DNA from 4 places in the Bradyrhizobium sp. LeoA1Lang genome. Region 1 is predicted to be linked to each of the others. Evidence: predicted binding sites of a transcription regulator. Region 1 holds the regulator's gene; each other region holds the start of a gene.
The links. Region 1 encodes LexA, which represses DNA repair genes until DNA is damaged. Its sites were predicted from a motif close to TGTTCNNNNTGTGTTCNG; they were not measured.
Positions count from the first base shown of each region.

Region 2: a site for LexA is predicted at 3,150-3,167, ahead of uvrA (excinuclease ABC subunit UvrA). Genes of this name have one in related genera too.
Region 3: a site for LexA is predicted at 5,289-5,306, ahead of ACZYOF_RS31415 (DUF3072 domain-containing protein). Genes of this name have one in related genera too.
Region 4: a site for LexA is predicted at 3,938-3,955, ahead of ruvC (crossover junction endodeoxyribonuclease RuvC). Genes of this name have one in related genera too.

Region 1 covers NZ_JBVAPG010000033.1:303-8,109, reverse strand. Annotated here, with positions in the region: gene ACZYOF_RS13970 (MFS transporter) at 1-1,270, opposite strand, end outside; gene ACZYOF_RS13965 (ComEC/Rec2 family competence protein) at 1,673-3,961, shown strand; gene ACZYOF_RS13960 (hypothetical protein) at 3,971-4,156, opposite strand; gene ACZYOF_RS13955 (hypothetical protein) at 4,343-4,768, opposite strand; gene lexA (transcriptional repressor LexA) at 5,062-5,763, opposite strand; gene ACZYOF_RS13945 (molybdopterin molybdotransferase MoeA) at 5,968-7,182, opposite strand; gene ACZYOF_RS13940 (HAD-IA family hydrolase) at 7,192-7,807, opposite strand, start outside.
Region 2 covers NZ_JBVAPG010000169.1:6,759-14,565, reverse strand. Annotated here, with positions in the region: gene uvrA (excinuclease ABC subunit UvrA) at 88-3,063, opposite strand; gene ACZYOF_RS35855 (outer membrane protein) at 3,374-4,129, opposite strand; gene ACZYOF_RS35850 (single-stranded DNA-binding protein) at 4,580-5,071, shown strand; gene gyrA (DNA gyrase subunit A) at 5,489-7,807, shown strand, end outside.
Region 3 covers NZ_JBVAPG010000123.1:16,150-23,956, forward strand. Annotated here, with positions in the region: gene ACZYOF_RS31385 (DUF3750 domain-containing protein) at 1-248, opposite strand, end outside; gene ACZYOF_RS31390 (MFS transporter) at 338-1,555, opposite strand; gene ACZYOF_RS31395 (hypothetical protein) at 1,592-1,870, shown strand; gene ACZYOF_RS31400 (ATP-dependent helicase) at 2,018-4,087, opposite strand; gene ACZYOF_RS31405 (hypothetical protein) at 4,195-4,452, shown strand; gene ACZYOF_RS31410 (hypothetical protein) at 4,612-4,866, opposite strand; gene ACZYOF_RS31415 (DUF3072 domain-containing protein) at 5,049-5,237, opposite strand; gene ACZYOF_RS31420 (hypothetical protein) at 5,368-5,568, shown strand; gene ACZYOF_RS31425 (hypothetical protein) at 5,882-6,073, opposite strand; gene ACZYOF_RS31430 (hypothetical protein) at 6,215-6,406, shown strand; gene ACZYOF_RS31435 (hypothetical protein) at 6,439-6,600, opposite strand; gene ACZYOF_RS31440 (ATP-binding protein) at 6,706-7,807, opposite strand, start outside.
Region 4 covers NZ_JBVAPG010000109.1:15,030-22,836, forward strand. Annotated here, with positions in the region: gene ACZYOF_RS29520 (xanthine dehydrogenase family protein molybdopterin-binding subunit) at 1-339, opposite strand, end outside; gene ACZYOF_RS29525 ((2Fe-2S)-binding protein) at 350-814, opposite strand; gene ACZYOF_RS29530 (methyl-accepting chemotaxis protein) at 1,081-2,844, opposite strand; gene ACZYOF_RS29535 (YebC/PmpR family DNA-binding transcriptional regulator) at 3,047-3,793, shown strand; gene ruvC (crossover junction endodeoxyribonuclease RuvC) at 3,981-4,508, shown strand; gene ruvA (Holliday junction branch migration protein RuvA) at 4,505-5,122, shown strand; gene ruvB (Holliday junction branch migration DNA helicase RuvB) at 5,268-6,311, shown strand; gene ACZYOF_RS29555 (metallophosphoesterase) at 6,525-7,445, shown strand; gene ACZYOF_RS29560 (hypothetical protein) at 7,501-7,656, shown strand; partial or broken gene ACZYOF_RS29565 (acyl-CoA thioester hydrolase) at 7,653-7,733, shown strand.

The sequences.
Region 1 (7,807 bases):
TCAGGAAAACGGCGAGCACGAAGCAGACCGCGGGAACTACGATCGGATAGATCAGCGCGTAGCCGACGCTGCCGGTGGCGGCGAAAGCCGCCGAGGTAATGAACGGCACCAGGCCGCCGCCCCAGCCGTTGCCGATGTGATACGGCACCGATACCGATGTGTAGCGGATCCTGCTGGGGAAGAATTCGGCCAGGAACGCGCCGACCGGCCCGTACACCATCCCGACGTAACAGACGAGGATGAAGATGATGAAGACTGCGATCGGATAGTTGATGTTTCCGGGCTGCGTGACCGTTCCGAGCCACAGATACAGCGGATAGTAGGTGATCGCGGCAAGCAGCATGCCTCCCAGGATCACCGGCTTGCGGCCGATCAGGTCCGACAGCCAGCCAAAGAAGATCAGGCTCGGCGTCGCAAGTAGCAGCGCGGCCCCGACGATGTAGGCCGAGGTCAGAGCGTCCACCTTGGAGACCTGCTGCAGGAAGTACAGCGCCCAGAACTGTCCGCTGTACCAGACTACGCCCTGTCCGATCAGGACGATGATGGCGATTCCGATGTATTTGATGTTCGAGCTAAGGAACGCTTCCTTCCAGGGGTTCCTGGTCATCTGCCCACGGGCCTTGATCTCCTGGAAGATCGGCGTCTCCTGGAGCTGGAGGCGGATGTAGATGGCGATGGCCACCAGCAGGAATGAGAGCAGGAACGGAACGCGCCATCCCCATTCGTTGAAGGCCTGATCGCCGAAATAGATCCGGGTCAGAATGATCACGGCCAGCGACACCACGATCCCGAGCGTCGGCGAGGTCTGGAGCCAGCCGGTGTAGTAGCCGCGTCTATCGTCGGGCACATGCTCGGCAACATAGGTGATGGCGCCGCCATATTCGCCACCCAGGCACAGGCCCTGGATCATGCGTAGCCCGAACAGCACGAACGCGGCGGTGAGACCGATCGACTGATAGGTCGGGATCAGGCCGATCGCGCCCGTTCCCAGTCCCATTCCGGTGAGCGTGATGAGAAACGTATATTTGCGGCCGACCCGGTCGCCCATCCATCCAAAGAGGAATGCTCCGAGCGGACGGATCAGGAACCCTGCAGTGAACAGGGCGATCGTGCTCAGCAGGGCTGCGACGGGGTGGGATTGTTCGAAGAACTTGACCGACAGAACGGCGGCCAGGCTGCCAAAGATATAGAAGTCATACCATTCGATGATGTTTCCGACCGACGCGGCAACAATCACGCGGCGAAAATCGCTCGGTACCTGAATTGCCATGTGCTGCTCCCATTAGTTCAATGACTTCTCCTCGCGTTTTTCAGCGCTCTATTCGCTCGCGGAGTACGCGTGATGCGCGACGCTACAAGCTTGATTTGCAAGTTGCGTCCGCAACGCCGGTCTCAGGGAAGCCTTGAACCACCTGAGAAGGGCTCCAGCGGTCTTCGAACCGCGAGCCACCACTGCCTCATCCCGTCTGTCCGGGCGGAGGCGCAGCCACAGTCTAATCCTCAATGGGACTGCGGCCTTATGAGACTTTCGGCGCAGTCGGGGTTGAAGCCGGCTGAAGACACCAGCGCCGGGATCGGAAGCGTACCGGCACGACGTTCGCATCTGTTCCGCTATCCCGTGGATACCCGCTTCCGGTAGCTTTGCGGAAACAGGGGTAGTCCAGGGCGCAGGATGTCGGACGAGGGCAGGACGCCGGGCGGCAGGCGCGGCTATGCCGGCACCTGGCCGCCGCGCGAGGCGGTGGCGCCGGCGGGTGGGTATGCCCCGATCGGCGTCGGCGCCTGGCCGCCAATCGTCGAGACGTTGCGCCAGTGGGCCCGCGCCGAAGCGGGCGCCGGACGGCTTCTGCCCTGGGTGCCGGTCGCGTTCGGCAGCGGCATCGCGCTCTACTTCGCCGCCGACCATGAGCCGGTGCTGTCGGTCGCGGTCATCGTCGCGATCGCGCTGTGCGCTGTCGCGTTCCTGCTCAGGCGACGGCAGGCGTTCGCTGTCGCCGTCATGATTGCCGCCGTTGCGGCGGGTTTTGCCGTTGCCACCTGGCGAACCGCGCGGGTCGCGCATGGCGTGCTGGCGCGGCCGATGTTCTCGGTGTCACTCACCGGATTTGTCGAGACGCGTGACATCCGCGAGCGCACCGACCGTTTCGTGCTGCGCGTCGCAAGCATCGAAAGCCAGCGCGGCACGCCGAAACTTGAGCGCGTTCGGCTGTCGGTGAAGAAGGGCACTGCCCCCGAAGTCGGCAGCTTCGTCGAATTGAAGGCGCGGCTGCAGCCGCCGCTCGCTCCTCTGCGGCCCGGGAGCTACGATTTTGGCCGCGATCTCTATTTCCAGGGCATCGGCGCGTCCGGTTTCGTACTCGGCGCCATCAAGACGACCGCGCCGCCGGAAGGCCGCGGATTTACGCTGCGCTATGCGGCCTTCATGCAGGGCATGCGCGATGCGATCGATGCGCGGATCCGCAACGTGCTCGAAGGCGACAATCGCGCGATCGCGACCGCACTCCTGACCGGCCGGCGCGATGCGATCTCCGAGCCGGTGAATGATGCGATGTTCATCTCGGGGCTCGGGCACGTGCTGTCGATCTCGGGCTACCACATGGCCGTGGTCGCGGGCGTGGTCTTCTTCGCGGTTCGCGCGCTGCTTGCGCTGTTTCCGGTGCTCACCGTGGGCTTTCCGATCAAGAAATGGTCTGCCGCGGCGGCGCTCGTGGCGGCCGCCTTCTATCTTCTGCTGTCGGGTGCGGAGGTCGCGACGCAGCGCTCGTTCCTCATGACCGCAGTGGTGCTGATCGCCGTCATGGTCGACCGCCGCGCGGTGACGTTCCGGACGCTCGCGGTCGCGGCCATGATCGTGCTCGCGATCGCGCCGGAGGCGCTGGTGCATCCAAGCTTCCAGATGTCGTTTGCGGCGACGCTCGGGTTGGTGGCGCTGGTGCAGATCGGCATGCCGCATCTGTTTGCCGCGCCAGACCATTCCACGACCGCGCGGATCGCGCTGTGGGGCGGGCGTGAGGTCGCGATGCTGCTGCTGGCGTCGTTGGTGGCGGGGCTGGCGACCACGCCCTATGCCGCTTTTCATTTCCACCGGGTGGCGCCCTTTGGCGTGCTCGCCAACCTCGCGGCGATGCCGGTGGTGTCGGCGTTGGTGATGCCGGCCGGCCTGCTTGGCCTGCTGGCGATGCCGTTCGGTTTCGACGGTGTGTTCTGGGCGATCATGGGCACTGGAATCGATTGGATGATCGTGGTCGCGCAGGGAGTCGCCGCGCTGCCGGGCGCGGTCGGCCACGTCAGTGCGTTCGGGATCGGCCCGCTGATCGCCGCGAGCCTGGGCGTCATCCTGCTCGGGCTGTTGCGCACGCCGCTGCGCTTCGTCGGCGCGGCCGTGCTTCTCATTGCGGTGGTCTGGGCGGTGGGGGCGCCGCAACCGGACATCCTGATTTCCGGCGACGGCCGCAATGTCGCCGTCCGCGGCGGTGACGGGCGGCTGCACCTGATGCGGACTGCGAAGGATGCGTTTCTCGCCAAGGAGTGGCTGGCCGCGGATGCCGATGCCCGCACCGCGGGCGATTCGTCGCTGACCGAGGGCGTGTCCTGCGATGAGAGCGGCTGCGTGACCTCTGCGGCCGGTGGCGCGTTCATCGCGCTCACCCAGCGATCCGAGGCGCTCGCGGACGATTGCGAGCGGGCGGTGCTGATCGTGACCGCACGGCCGGTGCCGCCAGGCTGCGCGGCGGCGGTCATCGATGCCGAGCGGCTGCGGCGGCAGGGCGGGCTGGCGCTAAGGCGGAACCGGAACGGCTTCGTCATCGACGCGGTCAGGCCCGCCGGCCTCGACCGGCCGTGGTCGCCTGCGATGTCAGGCGAAGGCGAGGTCGAGACCACGATCCGGATCCAGGGGGCACCCGTGCCGCGCGCCATCGATGCGACCCCGTCCGAATCCGACCTGCAGTCGGAAGACTGAGCGCCCCGTTCAATCTCCGCCGGCGTTGGCCGCTAGCTCGAAGGCGCCGAGCCGAAACTCATCCGGGCCGCCCGAATGCGACGGCATTTGCACAAGCGTGAAGGTCGCATCCGGAAATCGCTCCCAGATCGCGAGATCTTCCGCTGCGACGGTGAGCCAGCCGAACCTGAACATGTATCGGCCGGGCTCAGCCACTCGTCCGGCTCTTTGCCACGTGATCTTGGTGACCACCGATCACGCCCCCTTGGCGAATAAAGCGTCCGTTCAACACAAAATCACATGCGCCCCCGGATGACCTCCGGGGCCGCTCAAAACACTTTGCTTTTCACTCGCGGCAACGCTCCGCCGGCCGAGACCGGCGGCGCACGCTGCCGGAAGCTGTCAGCCGATGAACAGCGGGTTCGGCGCGGGGCGCTGCTCGACCGCCTTCGGTGCCGGCTCTGCAACATGATGCGTCACTGGCAATTGCAGCACGGTCGCCCGCTGCCCTTCGCAGAGCTGGGTCACCAGCACATGGCTGCCATCGGGGAATTCGATCGCGTCGTGATGACGATCCCGAATATGCGGATCGATCTGGTTGAACTTGCCGACACGGAAGCCGGTCGTCTTGGTCCAGATCCAGCGATTGTCGTAACGGACGTTATCGGCGAACGCGAGTTCGGTCCCGGGAAGCATGCAGACTGCGACCGTCGGATCGCTTTCCGAAGCGAAGCCGCGGGTCGAGGTGCCGCGGAAGGTGGTGGTGATAAGCGTCTCTCCAACCTGGGCGGGACGCGTCGCCACGGCGTGCAGGCTATAGTCACACATCGGATTGCTCCTCATTCGAGATAGCCGACCCGGGCCTGGGAGAGGCGCAGGCCTCTATCAGAGTGGACGATAACTAATAAGCCTCTGCTCCGTTCTTGGCATTTGTACGGCCCGCGCCCTCTCACCGTTCACAAACACGATAGCGAGGCGCCGCCGCACATCTCCTTGCACCGAGAGTGCCCCGGCGAACTTACCGGGGGCCTTATTCTAATCATTCTAAGCAGCTCTTGTCAGTGTCCTTGAGGGCAGAGCACCCACCAAAGTACCGGACGAGCTGCTGCGTCGCCGGCCGCTCAGTACTTGCGATAAAGCCCGATCAGCTTGCCCTGGATCCGCACCCGGTTCGGCGGCAGGATGCGGACTTCGTAAGCCGCATTGGCAGGCTCAAGCGCGATTGACGCGCCGCGGCGACGGAAGCGCTTCAGCGTCGCTTCCTCCTCATCGATCAGCGCCACCACTATGTCGCCGGTGTTGGCGGTGTCGTTGCGCTGGATCAGCGCCATGTCGCCGTCGAGGATGCCGGCCTCCACCATGGAATCGCCGCGCACCTCGAGCGCATAATGCTCGCCGGAGCCGAGCATGTCGGGCGGCACGCTGATGGTGTGGCTGCGGGTCTGCAGCGCCTCGATCGGCGTACCCGCCGCGATCCGGCCCATCACGGGAACAGCAACGGGACGGTTGCCATCGTCCTCGGCCACGGCCGCGCTGGTCGTGCGCTTGCCGAGCGTGCCCTCAATGACGCTCGGCGTGAAGCCGCGGCGGCCGTTGCCGGCGGCCGAGAGCTCAGGCAGTTTGATCACCTCGATCGCGCGGGCGCGGTTCGGCAGGCGGCGGATGAAGCCCCGTTCCTCTAGCGCCGTGATCAGGCGGTGGATGCCGGACTTCGAGCGCAGGTCGAGTGCGTCCTTCATCTCGTCGAAGGAAGGAGGCACGCCGGCCTCTTTCAGCCGTTCGTTGATGAAACGCAGAAGTTCATACTGTTTGCGCGTAAGCATCGCGAGCATTCCCCCGGTTGGTAGCGTCGTTCGATCCGAGACTTGTGAAGAGCTGATCTCGGGAGTCACGCACTCCCATTCGTAGACAGCGAGTTTCGAAACAAATCATGAACGGACACTATATGTTCGATATGTGTTCCGCAACCACTTAATTTCTGGTGAACGCGATCAGAGATGCTGCTCCAGTAGGTGCTGGTCGCGGCGTCATTCAGGCAATCGGAGAATGTCGCAAGACGCGCCTTTTGCGGCAGCCGGCGCGAATGGCGGACGGATCACAAGTGCCTGCGCCGCAGTGAGATTCCCAAGCAGCGAACTGTCCTGCTTGGTGACTGGCGTTGCGATCAGCGTGCCGTCGTCGCGCTCTTCGAGAAGCGCGCGGAGATAATCTTCGCGCTGATCATTGGGAGCGAGATCGCGGCCGAGCAGGGCGCTTTCCATGACGTGATGAATCGCCGAGCGGCCGAGGAGGGCACGAATCAACGGCACCAGGAACAGGTAGGCGCAGACATAGGACGACACCGGATTGCCGGGCAGGCCGATCACCCGCATCGCACCGAGTCGGCCATGCATCATCGGCTTGCCGGGCCGCATCGCTATCTTCCAGAACGCCATGGTGACGCCCTCGGCCTCGAGCGACGGCTTTACGAGGTCGTGGTCGCCGACCGAGGCGCCGCCGGTGGTGATGAGGATGTCGGCGCCCGCGGCATGCGCGCGGCGGATGCCCTCGGTGGTGGCGGCAACCGTGTCGGCGGCGACCCCCAGATCGATCGCTTCAGCGCCTTCCGCGCGCGCCAGCGCCCGCAGCGCATAGCCGTTGGAATAGACGATCTGGCCCGGGCCCGGAGAGGTGCCCGGCATCACCAGTTCGTCGCCGGTCGCGAGCACGGCCACCTTCGGCCGGCGCCGCACGGGAAGTTCCGGATAGTTCATCGACGCCGCCGCCAGCGACAGCGCGCGGTCGGTCAGCCGGCTTCCGCGCCTGAGCAGCACGTCGCCTTCACGGAAATCGACGCCGGCGGGACGGATATGCCGCCCGGCGATGGCAGCTTCGGTGATGGTGATGTGATCGCCATCGACCCGGGTGTCTTCCTGGATCACGACGGCATCGGCGCCGGCGGGAATGACGCCGCCGGTGAAGATCCGTGCCGCTTCCCGCGGACCAAGTTCCCGATCGAACGGCCGGCCCGCGGCGACTTCGCCGATCACCTTCAGCCGCGCGCTGAGATCGGCGGCATCGGCGGATCGCACCGCATAGCCATCCATCGCCGACATCGCCAGTGGCGGCTGAGTACGCTTTGCTGCGACGTCACGGGCGAGCGTGCGGTGATAGGCGGCATCGAGCGCGACCATCTCTTCCGGCAATGGTTCCGCGCCGGCGAGGACCGCGGCTAGCGCATCGGCGACCGGCATCAGGGCCACGGGCAACTCCTAAATTCCGAGCGCGAGAAGCGCGTTCGTCACATCATCTGACGATGTGACGTGAATGGCTGTGAGACCCGCCGCCCGTGCGCCGCGGATGTTCTCGGTGGAATCGTCGAAGAACACGATGCGCGAGGCCGGCGCGCCGATCGCCTTGACGACGTAATCATAGGCTTCCGCGTCGGGTTTCCGTAGCCCGATCGTCGACGAGAAGAAGATCTGGCGGAAGTGGCCGAGCACGTCCGAATAGGCTGTCGAGAAATGCTCGATATGGGGCGGATTGGTGTTCGAGAAAGCATAAAGCGGCAGGCGCGTCTTGGCGCGCGCCAGGTGCGCGGCGATTCCCGGCATCTCGCCGGCGAAGATCGCGTTCCAGCCTTCCAGGAACTGGGCGTCGGAGATGCCGATGCCGAGCGACTGCCGCAGGCTTGCGAAGAAGGCGGCGTCATCGATCTTGCCGACCTCGTGATGTCTGTAACTCTCGTCCATCACAAAGCGGGTGGCGAGCTCGCCGGGCTCGCAGCCGGCATGGCCGGCCCAGGTGGTCATCACCTTGCCGAAATCGATATCGAGCACGACGCGGCCGAGGTCGAACAACAGGACATCGGCGGCGCCGGGGGAGAGG
Region 2 (7,807 bases), on a different contig from region 1:
GTACGATGGTCCTAGTCATCAATACCGCCCTGGAATCCAATTTTGTCTTCGGCAACGTAAGATGAACTGAGCAAGTGAGCTCCAACCTCACTCCGCCGCCTCGCTCGCGCTGCTCTTCCTCGGCTTGCTGTTCGCCTTCTTCAGCACCGGCGCCAAGAACTGGCCCGTGTAGCTCCGGGGCGCTTTCGCAATATCCTCCGGCGGGCCCCAGGCGACGATTTCGCCGCCGCCGTCGCCGCCTTCGGGGCCGAGGTCGATCACCCAGTCTGCGGTCTTGATGACTTCGAGGTTGTGCTCGATGACGACGACCGTGTTGCCCTGGGCGACCAGCTCGTGCAGCACCTCCAGGAGTTTTGCGACGTCGTGGAAGTGCAGGCCGGTGGTGGGCTCGTCCAGGATGTAGAGCGTGCGGCCGGTGGCGCGCTTTGACAGCTCCTTTGCCAGCTTGACGCGCTGGGCTTCACCGCCGGACAGCGTGGTCGCCTGCTGGCCGACGTGGATGTAGTCGAGGCCGACGCGGTGCAGGGTCTGGAAGGTTTCGCGCACGCGCGGCACCGCCTTGAAGAATTCGGCGGCTTCTTCCACGGTCATGTCGAGCACGTCGGCGATCGACTTGCCCTTGAACAGCACCTCCAGCGTCTCGCGGTTGTAGCGCTTGCCCTTGCAGACGTCGCAGGTGACGTAGACGTCGGGCAGGAAGTGCATCTCGATCTTGATGACGCCGTCGCCCTGGCAGGCCTCGCAACGGCCGCCCTTGACGTTGAACGAGAAGCGGCCGGGCTCGTAGCCGCGCGCCTTGGCCTCGGGCAGGCCGGCGAACCATTCGCGGATCGGCGTGAAGGCGCCGGTGTAGGTCGCGGGGTTGGAGCGCGGGGTGCGGCCGATCGGCGACTGGTCGATGTCGATGATCTTGTCGATATGCTCAAGGCCCTCGATGCGGTCGTGGGGCGCGGCGGCTTCGCTCGCATTGTTGAGCTTGCGGGCGATCGCCTTGTAGAGCGTGTCGATCAGGAGCGTCGACTTGCCGCCGCCGGAGACGCCGGTGATGCAGGTGAACAGCCCCAGCGGAATCTCCGCCGTGACGTTCTTCAGGTTATTGCCGCGCGCGTTGACGACCTTGATGGTGCGGCGATGGTTCGGCGGCCGCCGGTCGGGGATCGGCACCGAAAGCTCGCCGGTGAGATATTTGCCGGTCAGCGATTTCGGATTGCGCATGATGTCTGATGGCGTGCCCTGGGCGACGATATGGCCGCCATGCATGCCGGCGCCGGGGCCGATGTCGAGCACGTAATCGGCCAGCCGGATCGCGTCCTCGTCATGCTCGACCACGACCACGGTGTTGCCGAGGTCGCGCAGCCGCTTCAGCGTATCCAGGAGGCGTGCGTTGTCGCGCTGATGCAGGCCGATCGAGGGCTCGTCCAGCACATAGAGCACGCCTGTGAGACCCGAGCCGATCTGGGAAGCCAGGCGGATGCGCTGGCTTTCACCGCCGGACAATGTCCCGGAGGAGCGGGACAGCGTGAGATAGTTGAGGCCGACGTCGAGCAGGAAGGTCAACCGCTCGCGGATCTCCTTCAGGACGCGGGCGGCGATCTCGTTCTGCTGCGTGTTCAGTGCTTCCGGCACGCTCTCGAACCACTCGCCGGCGCGCTTCACCGAGAGCTCGGAGATCTCGCCGATATGCTTGCCCCCGATCTTGACGCACAGCGCTTCCGGCTTGAGGCGATGGCCGTTGCAGGCGGCGCAGGGGATATCGGTGAAGTACTTCGCCAGCTCTTCGCGCGCCCATTCGCTCTCGGTCTCGCGGTAGCGGCGGTTGATATTGGTGATCACGCCTTCGAACGGCTTCTTGGTGTCATAGGAGCGGACGCCGTCCTCATAGGAGAACTTGATCTCGTCGTCGCCGGAGCCGTGCAGGATCGCGTTTTGCGTCTTTTTCGCCAGGTCCTTCCACTTGGTGTCGAGCGTGAACTTGTAGTGCTTGCCGAGCGCGGTCAGCGTCTGCAGGTAATAGGGCGAGGAGGACTTGGCCCACGGTGCGATCGCGCCCTTGCGCAAGGACAGATCCTTGTCGGGAATGACGAGGTCCTCGTCGACATGCTGCTCGACGCCGAGGCCGCCGCAGGCGGGGCAGGCGCCATAAGGATTGTTGAACGAGAACAGCCGCGGCTCGATCTCGGGGATGGTGAAGCCGGAGACCGGGCAGGCGAACTTTTCCGAGAACAGGATGCGCTCGGGTCCGCTCTTGTCGTGGATCTTTGCGGTCTTCTTCTTTTCCTCCACCGGTGCCGCCGCCGGGGCATCGGCGAATTCGATCACGGCGAGGCCTTCGGCGAGCTTGAGCGCGGTCTCGAAACTCTCCGCGAGCCGCTGGCCGATGTCGGGGCGCACCACGATGCGGTCGACGACGACATCGATGTCGTGCGGAAACTTCTTGTCGAGGGTCGGCGCTTCGGCGAGCTCATGGAAGGTGCCGTCGATCTTGACGCGCTGGAAACCCTTCTTGAGATATTCGGCGAGCTCCTTCCTGTATTCGCCCTTGCGGCCGCGCACGACCGGCGCCAGCAGATAGAGGCGGGTGCCTTCGGGCAGCGCCAGCACGCGGTCGACCATCTGCGAGACGGTCTGGCTCTCGATCGGCAGCCCCGTGGCCGGCGAATAGGGCACGCCGACGCGGGCCCAGAGCAGGCGCATGTAGTCGTAGATCTCGGTGACAGTGCCGACGGTGGAGCGCGGATTCTTCGAGGTGGTCTTCTGCTCGATGGAGATGGCGGGCGAGAGGCCGTCGATCTGGTCGACGTCCGGCTTCTGCATCATCTCCAGGAACTGGCGGGCATAGGCCGAGAGCGATTCGACATAGCGGCGCTGGCCTTCGGCATAGATGGTGTCGAAGGCGAGCGAGGACTTGCCGGAGCCGGACAGGCCGGTGAACACGACCAGCCTGTCGCGCGGAATCTCGACGTCGATGTTCTTGAGGTTGTTCTCCCGCGCGCCGCGGATCGTGATGGCACGCGTTGAGGAGCCGGCGGTCGGTTGGCGCTTCGCCCTGAGCACTTCATCCATATCGGCATTTCCAGGCGCTTGTAAGCGCGCCACGTTATGGGCGCGCGTCGGCGGAAATCCGTACCACGGCGCCGATGGGGTGATGCCGGAACATAGGAAGAACGAGTGATGATTTCCAGTACTCAGGACGAATCATCAACGATTTGTTTTCAGGTCGCATTTCTTGCGTGCAGATTTGGCAGTAGCTGGCAGCAAGAGGATGCTCGCGCAAGCGGAGCTTCGCAGATGAGCGGCTCGGAACTAACGACACGCAAACAAAAAGGCCGGCGCAAGGCCGGCCTTTTCTTAAGATTGATATCCGATCGCGCGATCAGTACCGCCCGATGAGCGGAGCGCCGCCGAAGCCGAACTTGTAGTTCACGCGGACGGTGACGAGGTCGATGTCCTGCTTGATATTCTCGGTGGCGAAGAGGCTGCCGGCCGGGCCGGCGAAGCCATTGTTGATGAAATCGTAGGAGCGATTGCCCAGGAAGATGTGATTGTACTCGGCGCCGACCGACCAGTTCGGCGCGAAGCCGTATTCGATGCCAGCGCCAACCGAGGCTCCCCAGCGGGTGTCGTTGATGTCGTTGGTGATCGGGAAACCGGTGAAGGCGTCACGCACGCGGTAGCGATCGGCGACCACGGCCGCGCCGCCCTTGACATAGAACAGCACATTGTTGGCGGCATAGCCGATCTGGCCGGTGATCAGGCCGAAGGCGTCGACCCTCGTCTCGTTGGTGTCGATGCCCGTCAGCAGGCTGATGTTGCTGCCCTTGAAGTCGGCCCAGTTGCCCTGGCCTTCGACGCCGAACACCCAGGTGCCCATCTGCCAGCGATAGCCGATCTGACCACCAGCAGTGCCGCCGTCGGCGTTATGGGAGCCGTCACTGAAACCAAGGACGTCCCAGCGGTTGCGGCTCGTTCCCCAGCCGCCGTTGCCGCCGATATAGAACCCGGTCCAGTCGTAGACGACTGCGACCGGCGCCGGCGGGGCCTTCACATAGGGACGTGCGGCAAGATCGGCAGCCGAGGCCGGCGCAGCCAGCGCAACCAAGGCAACCGTTCCAAGCAAAAACTTCTTCATCGTAGCTCTCCAGCCTTTGTTCGCTTCAATTGGGTCCCGAAGCGTTACGGTATTAAAGACGCGAGCGCCGCGCCGTCGTTTTAAGCATACCCCGATTCAACCGGAAATACCGTCGCCCAAACGCAACAGTTAGGGGCGAAGTGCGGATAACATAAGTTAATGATTTGTTTGATGTTTTCTGGAACCCGAGGGTCGGTCTCGGGTTCCATTCCCGCCGCACCAAAATTGGGCCACAATGTCACCATGTTTACGGCAAGTTGTAAGGAACAAAACTGGAACAGTGGCGCGGCTGGTGCTATATGTGGATAAATGCGGGATGGATGGGGAATGGCTGCGCCCGACGGTGTCGGCGAGCGTATAGGGTCCGTCAGCAATGTAAGATGTGGTTAGCGAAGACTGAATGTGGCCGCCGTGCAACCGGCCGGCCCAGTGATCGAGTGGAGAGCGGCGATGGCGGGAAGCGTAAATAAGGTCATTCTGGTGGGCAATCTCGGCAAGGACCCGGAAATCCGGCGGACCCAGGACGGTCGTCCGATCGCCAATCTGAGCGTCGCGACCTCCGAGGCCTGGCGCGACCGGGCCACCGGCGAGCGCAAGGAAAAGACCGAGTGGCACCGTGTCGTCATCTTCAATGAAGGCCTCGCCAAGGTCGCCGAGCAATATCTGAAGAAGGGCGCCAAGGTGTATGTCGAGGGCCAGCTCCAGACCCGGAAATGGACCGATCAGAGCGGGGTCGAGAAATATTCGACCGAAGTGGTGCTGCAGGGCTTCAACTCCAACCTCACGATGCTGGACGGCAAGGGCGGTGGCGGCAGCTTCTCCGACGACATGGGCGGCGGTGGCGGCGATTTCGGCGTCAGCGGCCCCTCGAGTTCCGCGCCACGCCGCGCCGTGCCGGCCGGCGCCCGCAACAACGACATGGACGACGATATCCCGTTCTGATCGCGTGGTACGTTGCCGGAAAGATCGCGTGAGGATGAAAAATCTCCCTCGCGCGATACGGCTTGCGTCGAACTTATCCTCTTCAATGATTGCAGGATATAAGCCTCAAGCAATTGATGTTGCTCGATGTGTCGTGGCCGGGTTCCTCGTGGTTCCGGTTGATGTGAACTGTGAGGAAATCGATCTAACCGACAGGGCGGAGTGATGCAGGCGCCGCCGACGGCCCGCCGGCAGTCTCCTTACCTGGGACGGCGCCCTTGCCGCACCCCGCCAGGGCGTTCCCGCGGCGCGCCCGTCAAGCCCGTAAGTCTATGAAAAAACGAAGGGAAAAACCGGTCGCCTAGACCGTTCCGGGGTGGTGATCGAGCCCCTGATACGCTATATGATTCTACAGTAGAACCGACCCGGATTCCCCCTTTGTCAGAACCTGAAGACGACAAGCCCGGCGAGCCGTCGGGGCCCTCCGACATTCGTCCCGTTTCCATCCTCGACGAGATGAAGAAGTCCTACCTCGACTACGCCATGAGCGTGATCGTGGCGCGGGCGCTCCCCGATGCGCGCGACGGGCTGAAGCCGGTCCACCGCCGCATCCTGTATTCGATGTACGACCAGGGGCACACGCCGGACAAGAAGTACGTCAAGTCCGCGCGCGTGGTCGGCGACGTCATCGGTAAGTATCACCCGCACGGGGACCAGTCGATTTACGACGCCATGGTGCGCATGGCGCAGGATTTTTCGATGCGCGTGCCGCTGATCGACGGCCAGGGCAATTTCGGCTCGGTCGACGGTGATCCGCCGGCAGCCTACCGATACACCGAAGCGCGCCTGACGCGGGCGGCAGAGGCTGTGCTGGCGGACATCGAGAAGGACACGGTCGACTTCCAGGCCAACTACGACAACTCTGAGCAAGAGCCGTCGGTCTTGCCGACGCGGTTTCCGAACCTGCTGGTCAATGGCGCGGGCGGCATCGCCGTCGGCATGGCCACCAACATCCCGCCGCACAATCTCGGCGAGGTCGTCGACGCCTGTGTGGCGCTGATCGACAATCCGGCGCTCACCATCGACGAACTCATCAACATCATTCCGGGGCCGGATTTCCCCACCGGCGGCATCATCCTCGGTCGAGCGGGTATCCGAGCATCCTATCATCTCGGCCGCGGTTCGATCGTGATGCGCGGCAAGGTCGCGATCGATACCCTGCGAAAGGATCGCGAGGCGATCATCATCACGGAGATCCCGTACCAGGTTAACAAGGCGAACATGGTCGAGCGGATCGGCGAGCTGATCCGCGAGAAGAAGATCGAGGGGATTTCCGACCTGCGCGACGAATCCGATCGCGAAGGTTTCCGCGTCGTGATCGAACTGAAGCGCGAGGCGATGCCGGATGTGGTGCTGAATCAGCTCTACCGCTTCACGCCGCTGCAGACCAACTTCCCGGCCAACATCCTGGCACTCGATTCCGGCCGTCCGCAGCAGATGAACCTGAAGGATCTGCTCACGATCTTTGTCGCCTTCCGCGAACAGGTGGTGACCCGGCGCACCAAATACCTGCTCGGCAAGGCACGCGACCGCGCCCACCTCCAGGTGGGCCTGGCCATCGCGGTTGCCAATATCGACGAGGTCATCCGCGTCATTCGCTCTTCGCCGAATCCGGCGGCCGCGCGCGAAACCCTGATGTCGCGCGATTGGCCGGCGCGGGACGTCGAAGACATGATCACGCTGATCGACGATCCGCGCCACCGCATCAATCCGGATGGCACCATCCGCCTTTCGCTGGAGCAGGCGAGGGAAATCCTCGACCTCCGGCTGCAGCGCCTGACCGCGCTCGGCCGCGACGAGATCGGCGAGGAGCTCACCAAGCTTGCGGCCGAGATATCCGACTATCTCGACATCCTGCGCTCGCGCGCCCGGGTGCAGGCGATCGTCAAGACCGAGCTTGCGGAGGTGAAGGCCCAGTTCGCCACGCCGCGCAGGACTGTTATCGCCGAGCAGGAAGGCGAGGTCGAGGACGAGGATCTGATCCAGCGCGAAGACATGGTGGTGACGGTGTCGCACGCCGGCTATGTCAAGCGCGTGCCGCTGTCGACCTATCGCTCCCAGCGCCGCGGCGGCAAGGGCCGCGCCGGCATGCAGACCCGCGACGAGGATTTCGTCAGCCGCGTGTTCGTGGCCTCCACCCACACGCCGGTCCTGTTCTTCTCCTCACGTGGCCAGGTCTACAAGGAGAAGGTCTGGCGATTGCCGATGGCCGCGCCGAATGCGCGCGGCAAGGCGCTGATCAACATCCTGCCGTTGGAGCAGGGCGAGCGCATCACCACCATCATGCCGCTGCCGGAGGACGAATCCTCCTGGAGCAATCTCGACGTGATGTTCGCCACCACCGGCGGCAATGTCCGTCGCAACAAGCTGTCCGACTTCGTCGACGTCCGCCGTTCCGGCATCATCGCCATGAAGCTGGAGGAGGGCGAGGCGATCGTCGACGTGCAGATCTGCACCGAGCGTGACGACGTGTTGCTGACCGCCGCCGGCGGCCAGTGCATCCGTTTCGCCGTCACCGACGTGCGCGTCTTCACCGGCCGCACCTCGATGGGCGTGCGCGGCATTTCGCTCGCCGAAGGCGACAAGCTGATCTCGCTCGCGATCCTGCGCCATGTCGAGACGACCTCGGACGAGCGCTCGGCTTACTTGAAGATGCGCCGCGCGGTCGCGGGCGAAGCTGTCGCCGAGGAGCCGTCG
Region 3 (7,807 bases), on a different contig from region 1:
TAGCGGCTGTAGCGCGGCGCGTCTCGTTCCTTAACCACGATCCAGGTGTGGACCGCAAAAATCCCGCGCCACCGCACGGTGCGCGCAGCATAGACGCGGATGACGGCGTCAGGATGTTCGGAGGCTTTGGGCAAGAGGCCGGCGCTCGAGCGGTCAGCCGTCTGCCAACTGACGCGCCGGTCTCCGAGCAAATAGGTGACCGTCGAAAAGGCAAGCGGAACGACAATCAGCAGGACAAGGAGGACCACGGATTTCTTCACAGAGGGACATCGGCGGAGGGGTGGTCATCTCGATCTAAGCATTCCGGTCCGCCGGAACCAGAGCGGGCCAGAGGGCATCAATATTTCTTCATTTCGGAGGCAAAGCCGACCCATAGCGCGACCGAGACCAGGCCAAGTGCGCCGAGCAGGACAAATGTGGGCGGATAGCCGATCCATTGCGCGATCCAGCCGCCGAGCGCGGGGCTGAGCGAAGCGCCGACGCCTTGAACGGTGATCACCGCGCCCTGTCCGAGATTGATGCGGCCGGTACCGTTCAGCGAGCGGGCGACCATTCCGGGGACCGCGACGCTCTGCAGGCCGGTGCCGATGCCGTCAAGAATTTGCACCGGCAGCACGCCCCACCATCCCGTGAGGAAGAACGCCAGGATGCCGCGCACCGGCAACACCAGGAAGGACGCGAGCAGCACCGGCCAATAGCTGCGGCTTTCCGCCGCGCGCATGCCGACGATCGAGGTCACGATCATGACGGCCTGCGCGATCACGATCGTGGTCGCCACAAAATCCGGGCCCTTGGCGTGGCCGTCGGCAACCGCGGCCAATCCATAAAGCGGAATGATCGCGGCATTGCCGAGATGGAAGGCGGCAAGCGCGAATGCGAAGACGAGCAGCGGCTTGTGCCTTGCCAGAACGGTGAAGCCGCTTGGCTGGCTCTCCGGGTCATCCTCCTTGGTGCCGCGCGCGGCGTTGTTGTCGATGGCCTTTGGTGGGATCAAGAGGACGCAGGCGATCGCAATGGCGCCGAAGAGCGCCGCCAGCAGGAATACGGCCGTGTAGCCGTATTTCCAGCCGAGATAGCCCGATGCGGCCGCGCCGACCATGTTGCCGGCATGGTTGAAGGCCTGGTTGCGGCCGTTCTGCCGGTTGAAGCCCTTCTGCCTGACGATGCCAAGCGTGATGCCGGTGACGGCGGGAACGATGGCCGCGCCGGCAAGCGAGGTCGCGATTTGCGATGCAGCGACGGCCCAGAAGTTCTGCGAGAGGAGAATGAGGGCCGAGGCGATGACAACGGCGACGCCCGGCACGATCACCCAGGCGCGCTTGTGCCTGCTTGCATCGATGAAGCCGCCGATCGGCGTCGTGATCAGCATGCCCGCGACGTTGCCTATCGTCATCGCGGTCCCGATCCAGCCGCTCGCCCAGCCATGCGCCTGCAGGAAGACGCCGACGAATGGCCCGATGCCGGACTGCATGTCGGCCATGAAGAAGTTCAGAGCGAGCAGAGGCCACAGCCGCGCCGCCTTGTCTGATCGCTCATTCTTCTTGCTGACACGCATGGCAAGTAGACTCGTGGCTAGTTAAGTGATCACCAGATGATTCTCCGAGACCGGCGGCGGCCTTCCGCCGAGGCGGTCGGAACAAAGCGCGGGATCATGAATTTGAAGGCGATGGTTCAAATCGACGTTCTTGAAAAACCGATCGAACGCATCAAGGAAACCTGCGTGATGATGGGCATCACGGAGAAGTTCGAGCGCGCGCTTCCGGAGCTCGAGACGTTCCTGGAAGGCGAAGTAGCGAAGGGCGAGACCCGCGAGACGCGGCTGACTTACGATGGACTCTGCTACCTCAAGCAGGTCTTCTCGAGAAAGTAACAGCACGGCACACGGGAAGGTTTTCACGACTGCTCATCGGACGACGGCTCTGACGCGGCTTCATCATCCGCCACGGGAGCCATCGCAAAAGTTTTGCACTTGGCATCAACGTGACGCCGCAGGGATCGTTCCCGATCGCCGTCTCGGCTAGCGCCACATCCCGCGCATCTTGGCGCCGATGTCGACCGGCGCTGCACGATCTGCCGGCGCGGCGGTCGCCGGGCGCGCGATCGGCCAAGTGGTGCGCTCGAACAGCGGCACCAGCCTTTCCGGGATGAAACGCGTGCGTGAGGCGTACATGTGCCGGTCGCCCTTGGCGCTCTGGCCGTGCACGAAGAAGCGCTGTGGCAAGATCAGGTGCAGATCATCCTTGGCGCGGGTCATGGCGACGTAGAGCAGGCGCCGTTCCTCTTCCAGCTCGGCGCTGGTCCCGGCGCCAAGATCCGATGGCATGCAGCCGTCGACGACGTTGAGCACGAAGACCGACTTCCACTCCTGTCCCTTGGCGGAATGGATCGTCGACAGGATCAGATAGTCCTCGTCAAGCAAAGGCGGGCCGGCCTGGTCGCTGGTCGCATCCGGAGGATCAAGCGTGAGCTCGGTCAGGAAGCGTTCGCGCGACGGGTAGCCGCTTGCGATCTGCTCGAGCTGGATCAAGTCGGCGCGGCGGACCTCGGCGTCCTCATGGATGCGATCGAGATGCGGCTCATACCACAACCGTGCCCGCTCGATATCGACCGGCCATTCGGAATAGCGGAGGTTCTCGATCGCGCGGACAAATCCCTTCCAGTCTTCGCCGGCGCGCGGCGGCGAAGGCAGGGTGCAGAGTGCGGCAATCGGATCGGCAGCCTCGGCCATGCGGTCGAGCACCCGCTGCGCCGAGCTCGGCCCGACGCCCGGCAGCAGATGCAGGATGCGAAAACCGGCGACGCGGTCGCGCGGGTTCTCTACGAAGCGCAACAGCGCCAGCATGTCCTTGACGTGGGCGGCGTCGAGGAATTTCAGCCCGCCGAACTTCACGAAGGGAATGTTGCGGCGGGTAAGTTCGACTTCCAGCGGACCGCTGTGCGAGGAAGTGCGAAACAAGACCGCCTGGTGCTTGAGCAACGCGCCTTCCTCGCGGTTCGCCAGGACCTGCTCGACGATGTAACGCGCCTGATCGGCCTCGTCGCGGACGGCGACGAGCTGCGGCTTGCGCGACGATGTTCGCTCGGTCCAGAGATTCTTCGTGAAGCGCTCCTTGGCCAGCGCAATCACGCCGTTTGCGGCTGACAGGATCGGCTCGGTCGAGCGATAGTTGCGATCGAGCGTGATGAGCTCCGCCCTCGGCGTAAACTGGTCCGGAAAGTCCAGGATGTTGCGGACCGTGGCGGCACGGAACGAATAAATCGACTGCGCGTCATCGCCCACGACTGTAAGTCCGTTCCCTCCGGGCTTCAGCGCGAACAGGATCGATGATTGCAGGCGGTTAGTGTCTTGGTATTCGTCGACCATGACGTGGTCGAAGCGGCCGCCGATCTCGTCGGCAAGCGCAGCATCGGTCACCATCTGCGCCCAATAGAGCAGGAGGTCGTCATAATCGAGCACGTTCTGCTGCTGCTTGGCGTCGACGTAGGCGGCGAACAGGCGCTTCAGTTCGCCCGCCCAACCCGAGCACCAGGGATAGAACGCGCCGAGCACGCCCTCGATCGGCGTCTCGGAATTGACGCAGCGGGAATAGATCGCAAGGCATGTTCCCTTGGTCGGGAAACGACTCTCGGTTTTGGAGAAGCCGAGGTCGTGCCTGACAAGGTTGATGAGATCGGCGGAATCCTCGCGGTCATGGATGGTGAAGGCAGGATCGAGCCCGATCCGCTCGGAATATTCCCGCAATAGTCGCGCGCCGATGCCGTGAAATGTGCCGGACCAGGCGAGGGCATCGGTCATGATCCCGGCGTTGTCGCCAAGCACGCGGCGGGCGATCCGTTCGACGCGCTTGGTCATTTCCGCTGCCGCGCGGCGCGAGAAGGTCATCAGGAGGATGCGGCGTGGGTCAGCACCGCTGACGATCAGATGCGCGACGCGGTGAGCCAGCGTGTTGGTCTTGCCTGATCCGGCGCCGGCGATCACCAGAAGCGGCGCGCCAATGGTTCCATCCGGCCCGACGCCGTGCTCCACGGCGCGCCGTTGCGTAGGATTGAGCGCATCCAGATATGTGTCTTTGCTGTCCGCGAGCACGAATCACCCCGGAGAAAGCTAACAGAGATCGGGCCTGTGGGGATGAACGTCCAGGGCGGGAGACAGAATTAGATTGACTTTGGCTACGCCCGTTGCACAACCGCGTCATGGGTGACGTATCGAGTTCCGACACACCGCTGAAGGCGACGTTCAAGATCAAGCTGAACGGCGAGACGGTCACCATTGCGACCGTCGGCCAGGCCTATCGCTTCATCACCAATCTGAACTCGGTGGAGTGGATGGAATTCCGCACGCTGCACGATGAGGCGGTCAGCGCGCTGGAGAAAGCCGCCGACAACGCGATGCTGGCGATCCCCGCGACCAATGCGCTGCGCGCGCTATTCGTGCGCGCAAAACTTCTTTGAAAGGAAACGGGCCGCCTGGCCCCCAAGGCAGCCTCCGGATTGCAGCCGCGGCGAATTCAGCCCGGGCCGCCCTGTTGTACCGCCGTTACCTTGTTTGCGGCCATAACAGGCTTTGCTTACGCAATAGGCCGTGATTCGGCCATGACCGTACGAACACGGTCACGACGCGTCCTCCACCAGCAAGCGGTCATAGGCAAGCGCTGAGCGCAGGTTGATGGTGGCGATCTTCAGATAGCGCGATTCCTTCATCGCATTGTTCAGCATCAGGATCGCCGTTCGCCAGTGAACGCGTTCGCGCTGATCCTCAGTGAGCGATGAAAAGAAATCCGCCACGTCGCCAACGGTCGCGATCGTCCGCCCGTCCGTCAACGCAAGCGGGAACGGGAGCGGCGAATTCCTTTCGATATCCAGCAAGAGACGCTCCGGGCAACGACCAACCAACGCTTAAGTCACCCGGCTATATCATTTGTTAACAGGAGGCGAGGGGCTGTCAGGCTAAGTCGCGATGACTTTTCTTCGAATCGTCATCCCGCTTTAGCTCTTCGTTTGAGCATGATCTTTTCGGAAAACCGGCGTCCACTCTTCCGGATCATGCTTTAGAACGAATCCGCCAGCGCAATTTCCGCCTCGAGCGCCTGAATGCGCCGCTCGGCTTCTTCAAAGCTCAGATCCCCCGCGTATTGCCTGGGCTGGTAGGCCTCCTCCGCAAGGCCCTTCAATCGCAATGCCTGGGCGCGGGTCATTTGAGCACTGGCGCGCTCGCGTACCCCGCCATATTTCGCCACCGGTGTCCTCATGGGTCTGCCTCATGGTCTCAAATCCGTGACTTGACTTTATGTTCTATTTTTGTTCTAACAAGGCATGGATAATAGAATTAATGAAATCCGTCGTAAGATCAGTGTGTTACGGGACGAGATGATCGTCGCCGAGGGCGTGGTCCGTGATCAGATCAATCACGATCACGATTGCACGGAAGCGGCGCGCCGGCTGCTTGCGATGCGTTCGGAGATGACTGAGCTGATCGGTCAGTGGAAAGCTGCCGGCGGCAGCGAACGGCTGCCCGACGTCAGAGAGCACCTGAAACGGCAGCCGGTTGTGCGACCGAAGAAGGATTGAGCGCAACAACCAGCCTCGCCAGCGGACCCGTGCTTTCGGGTCGGGCGGGAGCTTGAGCCGGCGACGTGAATGCACGGTTGCCAACCGGCGCCGGCTGACACGGATGCAACCACTGCCATGAGCGAGGGTGTACCGGAGTCACGTGGAGGCTCCTCCCTAGAACTATCCGGCGGAGCCAGCTTCCGCCGGACTTTTTTTCGGCCGTATGGCTCGCACCGATCGGCCGTAGGCGGAGGAGTTTGCAATAACGCGGCAAGGGTCTTGCGCCGCGTCGCACGATGCTCCCGCTCTTGGAACGTCAATTCTTGGAACGTCAATCGACGATTGTTTCGGAAAGAGGCCGGTTCAGCCGGGAAAAACCCTGGAGGCGACCTTCGATCAGGGCGTCCATGCCACGGCGGTGCAACCATAGCAGTCCGACTGCAAGCTGGCGAAGATCGTTGCGGTCGGCGCCGACGGGGAGCCTGCGTGCGCGGCGCAGCGCGTCGGCCGCCTGTCGCTCCAATGGAGATCGCCTACGTTCCATAAGCTCAGCCCCCGGCGGCCATCAATAATAACTACATCGAATGGTGACAAGATGGCCCATTTCGGCCGCCGCAACCGTCACATAGGTTAACTTCGGAGAGTTTTGTGTCGGACGGGAACGATGAATGACGATCGCAACCCGCTGCTCACACTGATCTCCTGCGTCATCTGCAGGAAGACGATGCGGCTCGAGCGGAGCACGCCGGGCGAGGATGGCAAGGACGTCATTCAATATCGCTGCGAGGAATGCGGGCGCATCGAACGGGTCCGGCTCGTCCGGGGAAGCTGGCCGTCCACGAGCCAGACTGGTTGACGAGGTCGCTAATTGGCTTCAGCTCGTCAGGCTCAGGCCGCCGACGCGACCAACTCGGTGCCCGGATAGGCGACCATCCAATCGTCCAGCAATTCATCGGAGCTGGAATCGTCGAGCACGAGCGGACGACATGCCGCCAAATCCCTCCGGTGCGCGAGCTTGCTGCGTTTCGGCGGTCTCCTGCGGGTCGTCATTGGCCATCGATGCTCCAGCGGCATTTCCCATGGCTGTCGCAACAACAGATCTGGAGGCGGGCAGGTTCCTGCGGGCGGCAAGAAATGGCGACCCGCGCCGCGGGGTCAGTCGTGCCCGGTCAGCTTGGATAACTCGCGGCTGAGCTCGTGAAGCTGGTAGGGCTTGCGGAGGACTGGAAAATCCATCCTGGCGTGCTTGGCGGAATCGGAATAACCGGTCGTGAGCAGGACCGGCAGCGTCGGGTTTCGTTCCCTGATCGCGCGCGCCAGCTTCAGTCCGTCCATCTTGCCGGGCATGATGATGTCGCTGAACACGAGGTCGACATCGTCAGCCTCGATCTCTTGCAGCGCCGTTTCGGCGTTAGGCACCCAGCGGACGGTGTAGCCGAGTTGCTCGAGCAGCCCGGCGCTCGCGTCGGCCACAGCGGGGTTGTCCTCGACCAGCAGGACGGTTGCCGAGGCTTGCTTATTCACGCTCTCCTGTTCGTAATGCTCGGCCGCGCTGCTGCGGGGCAGGCGGAGATGGACCGTGGTGCCCTTGCCAAGTGCGCTCTCGATCTCGATCGTCCCGCCGGCCTGGTGGACGAAGCCATGCACTTGGGAGAGGCCGAGGCCGGTTCCCTTGCCGATGGGCTTGGTGGTGAAAAAGGGATCGAACACCTTGCTGAGCACATCTTGTGGAATGCCCGCGCCGCTATCCTCAACTGAGATCAGAACCTGATCCTTGTCCAAGTCATTGTGCGCCGACACGGTGACGGTGCCGCCTTCCGGCATCGCATCGCGGGCGTTGATGACAAGGTTGAGGAGGGCGGTTTCGAACTCGGTGGGATCGATGAAGACCGGCCAGACGTCGGGCTGGATATCGATCTGCAACGTCACCATGCTGCCGAGCGCACTCGCTAGCACCTCACGCACGGACGTGATCTGGCGATCGACGTCGATGGTCCGCGGATTGACACTCTGTCGTCGGGCGAAGCTGAGGAGCTGGCTGGTGAGGGACGCGGCACGTTGAGTAGCGGTCTCGATCGCACTCAGCGCGCGCAGGGCCTTCACGCTCGTCAGCTCCTTCTTGATCTTGTGCAGATTGCCCGAGACGATCATCAAGAGATTGTTGAAGTCGTGCGCGACACCGCCGGTCAGTTGGCCGAGCGCGTCCATCTTCTGGGATTCCGCAAGCTGCCGCTGTATCTGCTCCAGCTTGAGCTGC
Region 4 (7,807 bases), on a different contig from region 1:
GTTCGGCGGCGCGTGCAGCAGTGCGACCTTGGTCCAATCGGCATCGAGCTCCTCGGCGAGGACCATCGAAATCGAGGTGTAGGTGCCCTGGCCCATCTCGACCTGCGGCATGATCAGCGTGGTATTGCCGGTCTCGTCGATGCGGATGAACGCATTCGGCGCGAACTTGCCCGCGGTTACATCAGGCGGCTGCACCGGCTCGTTCATGGCATAGCTCGCCGCGCGCAGCGGCAGATGGAAAGCGAGCAAAAAGCCTGTGGTGAGCCCACCGGTGAGGAACGCGCGGCGCGAGACGCCGTCCGCGCTGTTTCTTTGGCGGAGTTTCTCTGCTGTCAGCATGATGAGCCTCCTACGACTGGCGGCCGGAAGCGGCTTGCTTGATCGCCTCGCGGATCCGTACATAGGTGCCGCAGCGGCAGATGTTGCCGGCCATCGCCGCATCGATATCGGAATCGTCGGGGTTCGGCGTCGCGGCCAAGAGCGCGGCTGCCGCCATGATCTGGCCCGACTGGCAATAGCCGCACTGGATCACTTCGAGATCGAGCCAGGCCTTCTGCACCTTCTCGCCGGCAGGCGAATTGCCGACCGCCTCGATCGTGGTCACCGCGCGGTCGCGCACCGCGCTCACCGGCAACACGCAGGAGCGCACCGCCTTGCCGTCGATATGCACCGTGCAGGCGCCGCATTGCGCGATGCCGCAGCCGAACTTGGTGCCGGTCATGCCTAAGATGTCACGCAGCACCCAGAGCAGCGGCATTTCGGGCGGCGCATCGAAGGATTTCTGTTCGCCATTGATGGTGAGTATCGTTGCCATAAGCATACCCCAAATTCAGCGGCCGCGGACAGCGGACGCGTCAACGAAACCGTATCGCATCGCGACGAGCTAGGAAGCGAAGACATATTCCGCAATTGCTAATTCGCGCTGACGATACATAAAATGACGGTCGTCATCACATAATCGCGTGCGTCATTCTAGGGGATGGAGGCGACAATCGATCCGGGCCGCACGAAAGAACCGTGCGTTTTGAAAAGACTGCGTGAAGTTCCGGGCAGTGCAGTGACTGCCCAGAAAAGCGGCCGTCAGAGCTTGTACGCCGTGCGGAAGCCGCCCCAGTGCCGGCCCCGTACGCGGACCGGCACGTCGATCTCGCGCATCATCACCATGTGGCCATTGCCCATGTCGCGGGCGTAGCTCTGGATCAGGTAGGCGCGCTGGTTGCGCCCGGCGGCGAGCCCGGCCGCGTCGTTGAAGATGCGGCGGTTGCGGCTATTGGCGGTGTTGTAGGCGACATCGCCCGGCCGCTGCGGGTGCGAATAGATCTTGTTGTGCACCGGCAGATAGCCGTTGCGGTCAATCATGGCGCAGAACGCCAGCCGCGGATCCTTGGCGAGGAAAGCCTCCTGGAACGGCGGCAGCGCGCGGTCGGCCCAGTCCAATATTCTTGTGCGGTACTGCACCGGATTGGTGCCGGACATCTCGACATAGTCGGTGTCGAACATGTCCTCGATCGTGATGGCGCTGCTCGCGATCCCGTTCTCGAAAATCCTGGTCAGCGCCACGCCGGCTTCCATCGCGCGCATCACGAACTCGGTGTTCTCGTCGCGGATCGCCCACAATTTGTCTTCGATCTTTTCGAGCAGCCCCAAGGTCAGCGCCTCGAAGCGCGCCTGCGCGCCGGCCTTGGTCTTGTCGGCGATCCGGATCTTGACCGCGCCGACATCTTCAAGCGTGGCGGCAAGGCTCTGGTGCAGTTGCAGCCGTTCGGCCTCCGGTCCTGAGATCAGGATGCCGTCCATGGATATCTCATAGACCGGCGCGGTGATGATGCTGCCGCGCGCTTGCATCTCGAGCTTGAGGCTACAGGGCAGCCGCTCGCCCTTGCGCGGGTCCTCGCGCTCGCCCTGCCGCAGCAGCACCGCGCAGCGCGATTTCAGCTTCTGGGCAAAGCTGGTCACCGCCCGGCCGGCCTGGGCGACGTCCTTGCCATGCGCTTCGGCCTCCCTGGTCGCATGATCGATCTCCGCGGCGCCGTCGCCGACCGCGACGATGAAGCTCGAGGCGGAGGCGGCATTCTGCGCGATCTCGCCGGTGGTCTTGCGCTGCTCGGTCACCGCGCCGCGGACATGCTCGAACACCGGGCGGATCGCCTCGATCGACTGCGCGATGCGGTGCACGGCATCGGCCGAGCCGGCGGCATCCCTCTGCAGCGCCTCGATCTTCCTGGTGATCTCTTCGGTTGCGCCCTGGGTCTGCACCGCCAGCGCCTTCACTTCGGTCGCAACCACCGCAAATCCCTTGCCGGCGGCGCCGGCGCGCGCGGCCTCGATGGTCGAGTTGAGGGCGAGCAGGGTGGTCTGCCGCGCGATCTGCGCGATCAGGTTGACGACATTGCCGATCGCGGCGGAGGATTCGCGGAGGCGGTCGACATTGGCGCGGGCTTCGCGCGCCGCGGCTCCGGCCTCGTCGGCGAGCCGGCCGGCGTCGCGGACCTGCGCGCCGATCCCTTGCGCCGAATCGGTGAACTTGTCGGCGGCCCGCGAGAAGGTCTCGGCCGTGGTCTGCGCCGCGTTGGTGCGGCCGGTCAGCGCATCCGTGCGCTCGCGGATGGTGGCAAGCGTCGCCGCGGTCGCCTCGGCCCCGCCGGCCACCGATTGGGCGGCGCGCTCGAGCTGCCGGATCATGCCGCCGAGCTCGAGTTCGAGCAGTTCCAGGATCTCCTGGGCCGAGCCGGTATCGGGGGAGGTGTTATCCTCTGGCGCTGGCACCGTTGCGGCCGGAACTTTCGGTTCGACAGCCGCCATCGGCTCCGACACTCGCTGGCGAAACAAACCGAACGCCGCCATTGGGGTTCTCTTGCAAGTTGAAACGGACTGTCAGATTCTCTCATTCGTAGGTGAAGTCGTGGTTAACGGCTGCCTGATTTTCCGGCAGGCGGCACGGCCGGCATGCCAGATCACGCCGCAAGTCTTTGATTTTGGCCTGTCGGGGGCCTATAACGCCGCGCCTCATCCCCTTTTTCGAAAGACGATTCCCAAGGGACCTCGCATGGCCGGCCATTCCCAATTCAAGAACATCATGCACCGCAAGGGCCGGCAGGATGCCCAGAAGTCGAAGCTGTTCGGCAAACTGGCCCGCGAAATCACCGTCGCGGCCAAGCTCGGCACCCCCGACCCCGCCATGAACCCCCGGCTGCGCGCCGCGATCGTTGCCGCGCGGGCGGAAAACATGCCGAAGGACAATATCGAGCGCGCCATCAAGAAGGCTGCCGGTAACGAGGGCGAGAATTATGACGAGATCCGCTACGAGGGCTATGGCCCCGGCGGCGTCGCCGTGATCGTCGAGGCCCTGACCGACAACCGCAACCGCGCCGCCTCCGACATCCGCTCGTACTTCACGAAGTCCGGCGGCAATCTCGGCGAAACCGGCTCGGTCGCCTTCATGTTCGACCGCACCGGCATCATCGAATATGACCACAAGGTCGCCTCTGACGACGCGATGCTGGATGCCGCGATCGAAGCCGGCGCCGACGACGTGGTGTCGAGCGAAAGCGGCCACGAGGTCTACGCTTCGCAGGAATCCTTCCGCGAGGTCGCCAAGGCGCTGGAAGGGAAATTCGGCGAGCCGCGCAAGGCGGCGCTGACCTGGAAGCCGCAAAACACCATCGCCGTCGACGACGAGACCGGCGAGAAGCTGTTGAAGCTGATCGACCTGTTGAACGAGCACGACGACGTGCAGAACGTCTTCGCCAATTTCGAGATCTCGGACGCCCTGATGGCGAAGATGGGCGGCTAGGCCCATCTCTCGTGAAGCCGTCATGGCCGGGCTTGTCCCGGCCATCCACGCGTTTCCGCGCGTGCTGAAGGACGTGGATGCCCGGGACAAGCCCGGGCATGACGGGGTGGGTGTGGTCGTCGCTTTCCCCGTGCATGACCTCCCCGTTTGTGTTTCGTTCTCGAAACGCAGCGGTTATCACTACCCCATGACAGTCCAGCCGATTCGCAAACCCACCCGCATCCTCGGCATCGATCCGGGCCTCCGCCGCACCGGCTGGGGCGTGATCGAAGTCGAGGGCAATCGGCTGGTTTTCGTCGGCTGCGGCTCGATCGAGCCGTCGGAACGGCTGCCATTGGCGAGCCGGCTGCTCGCGATCCATGAGGGGCTGGCTGCCGTGCTCGGCGACTACAGCCCCGAAGAGGCCGCGGTCGAGCAGACGTTTGTCAACAAGGACGGCGTCGCGACGCTGAAACTCGGCCAGGCCCGCGGCGTCGCCATGCTGGCGCCTGCAATGTTCGGCATCGAGGTCGCCGAATATGCGCCGAACCAGGTCAAGAAAACCGTCGTCGGCGCCGGACACGCCGAGAAGAACCAGATCGCCGTGATGCTGAAGATCCTGCTTCCCAAGGCCGAGCCGCAATCGCCCGACGCCGCCGATGCACTCGCGGTTGCGATCACGCATGCCCATCACCGCCAAAGCACCGCGCTGCGGCTGAGAGTAGCCAGCCTATGATCGGCAAATTGAAAGGCCTCATCGACTCCTACGGCGAGGACTACGTGATCCTCGATGTCGGCGGCGTCGGCTATCAGGTGCATTGCTCGGCGCGTACGCTGCAGGCGCTGCCCTCGCCGGGCGAGGCCGCGGTGCTCTCGATCGAGACCTATGTGCGCGAGGATCAGATCAAGCTGTTCGGCTTCCGCACCGACAACGAGCGCGAATGGTTTCGCCTGTTGCAGACCGTGCAGGGCGTCGGCGCCAAGGTCGCGCTCGCCGTGCTCGGCACGCTGCCGCCTTCCGACCTTGCGAACGCGATCGCGCTGCGTGACAAGGCGGCGGTGGCGCGCACGCCCGGCGTCGGCCCGAAGGTCGCTGAGCGCATCGTCAGCGAGTTGAAGGACAAGGCGCCCGCCTTTGCCAATGTCGATCCCGCCGTGGTCCATCTTGCCGGCGCCATCGACAATGAGCGCGCGCCGCGTCCGGTGACGGACGCGATCTCCGCCCTCGTCAATCTCGGCTACGGCCAGCCGCAAGCCGCCGCCGCCATCGCCGCCGCCTCGCGCAGCGCAGGCGAGCACGCCGAGACCGCGCAACTGATCCGGCTAGGCCTGAAGGAGCTCGCGAAGTGAATGCTCAGACCGTAGGGTGGGCAAAGCGGAGCGTGCCCACCATCAACACTCCGCTCGTCATGGTGGGCACGCTTCCGCCTTCGCTCTTCGAGCTACGGCGGACAAGTCGCTTTGCCCACCCTACGATCGGCACGGAGCCGGAGTCGTGAACCCGCCCTCCCGCATCGTCACGCCCGAGCGTCGTGCCGATGATGTCGGCGACACGGCGCTGCGTCCGCAATCGCTGTCTGAATTCGTCGGCCAGGCGCAGGCGCGCAAGAATCTCTCGATCTTCATCGAGGCCGCACGCAAGCGCGGCGAGGCGCTGGATCACGTACTGTTCGTCGGGCCCCCGGGTCTTGGCAAGACCACGCTGGCGCAGATCGTCGCGCGCGAGCTCGGTGTCGGCTTTCGTGCCACCTCCGGCCCCGTGATTGCGAAAGCCGGCGATCTCGCCGCGCTTCTGACCAATCTGGAAGAGCGCGACGTCCTCTTCATCGACGAAATCCATCGCCTGAGCCCGGCGGTGGAGGAGGTGCTCTATCCCGCGATGGAGGATTTCCAGCTCGACCTCATCATCGGCGAAGGCCCTGCCGCGCGCTCGGTGAAAATCGAGCTTGCAAAGTTCACCCTCGTCGGCGCCACCACGCGCGCCGGCCTGCTCACGAATCCACTGCGCGACCGCTTCGGGATTCCAATCCGGCTGAATTTCTACACCGAGGAGGAGTTGGAGAAGATCGTCACCCGCGGCGCCCGCGTGCTCAACATCGGCATGAGTCCTGACGGTGCCAACGAGATCGCCCGCCGCGCCCGCGGCACGCCGCGCATCGCCGGCCGCCTGCTGCGCCGGGTCCGCGATTTTGCGTCCGCAGCCGACGCCACGTCGGTCGACCGCGCTATTGCCGATCACGCGCTCTCCGCGCTTGAGGTCGATGCCGCCGGCCTGGATGCGATGGACCGCCGCTACCTCAGCACCATCGCGATGAACTATGGCGGCGGGCCGGTCGGGGTCGAGACGATGGCGGCGGCGCTGTCGGAGCCGCGCGATGCGATCGAGGACATCATCGAGCCCTATCTGATCCAGTGCGGCTACCTGCAGCGCACGCCGCGCGGCCGTCTCCTCACCTCGCACGCCTTCCGCCATCTCGGCCTCGCCGAGCCCTCGCGCGATCCCTCGCAGTTCGGCCTGTTCGGCAACGACGACGATTGATTTTGCATTCCCGTAGCCCGGGCGGAGCGAAGCGTAACCCGGGGCCGCTCGTAAACGTTGGCGCAGGAGTCCCGGGTTGCGCTGCGCTCCACCCGGGCTACGGAATCGCGCGTTCACATCCTCGTGCAGGACAACCCCTGACAATCTGCACAAACGCACCGCAATTCCGCTCCAATCGGACCTCATCAACGAGGGGCATCACCGATCATCCCCATGTTCTCACGGCGTCAATTTTTCAGATCCATCGGCGGCCTCACCGCCCTCACTGCATCGACCTCGGCCTATGGCTTTGGCGTCGAGCCGGTATTGCGGCTCCGCGTCACGCGTTACCATCTCACCCCACCGCGATGGCCGGCGGATTTCCCGCTGAAGATCGCCGTGATCGCCGACCTGCACGCCTGCGATCCCTGGATGTCGCTGGAGCGCATCGAGACGATCGTCGCGCGCACCAACGCACTTGAGCCCGACATCATCGTCATGCTCGGGGACTACGTCGCCGGCCACCGCCATGTTACGCGCTTCATTCCAGCAAGCGAATGGGCCGCGGTGCTGGCGAACCTCAAGGCGCCGCTCGGCGTGCACGCGATCCTCGGTAACCACGATTACTGGGACGACAAGACCGTGCAGCGCGAGGGGCAGGGGCTGACGGTGGCCCATCGCGCGCTCGAAGCGAACGGCATTCCGGTCTACGAGAACGATGCAAAGCGCCTGACCAAGGCCGGCCGCCCGTTCTGGCTCGCCGGCCTCGGCGATCAGCTCGCCTATATGCCGGCACGGCGTTTCCGCCCCGTGCGCCGTATCGGCGTCGATGATCTCGGCGCGACGCTCGCGAAAGTCACCGACGATGCGCCGGTCATCCTGTTGGCACACGAGCCTGACGTCGCGCTGCGCGTCCCCTCACGCGTGGCGCTGCAATTGTCCGGCCATACCCATGGCGGCCAGGTCCGCCTGCTCGGCTGGTCGCCCGCGGTGCCGCCGCGGCAGGGCGTCGAGCTCGCCTACGGCCACCTGCGCACCAATTGCGACGTCATCGTCTCCGGCGGCCTCGGCTGCAGCATCATGCCGTTCCGCATCGGCGTTCCCCCGGAGATCGTGCTGGTGACGCTCGGCAAGGCCGGACCGGCGGTGGCGTAAGCTTATATTGGTTGGTCTCTGTGCAGTTGTGACGCAAGCTGCTAGCATTGGCGTCATGAGTTTGACTGGCGAAGACACCGAGAAGCTCCACGCTCTCCGAGCGGCGATCGACGAAGGGATGGCCGACGTCGAGGCTGGACGGGTTGTCCCCTGGGATTTGGAGGAGTTTCTGGAGCAGGCTCGCGAACGCGCGGCGTCGAGTTCAAAATGAACGTTTCCCTCGACGGCGAGGTCCGCGACGGCCGCCATCACATGCAGGTCCGCGTCTATTACGAGGACACGGATTTCCCTGACTGGACGTTGTCGTATTAGGCAGTACTCATCGTTCCTGTTTTGTGGCGGTCTTCTGAGAAAAGCTTCAT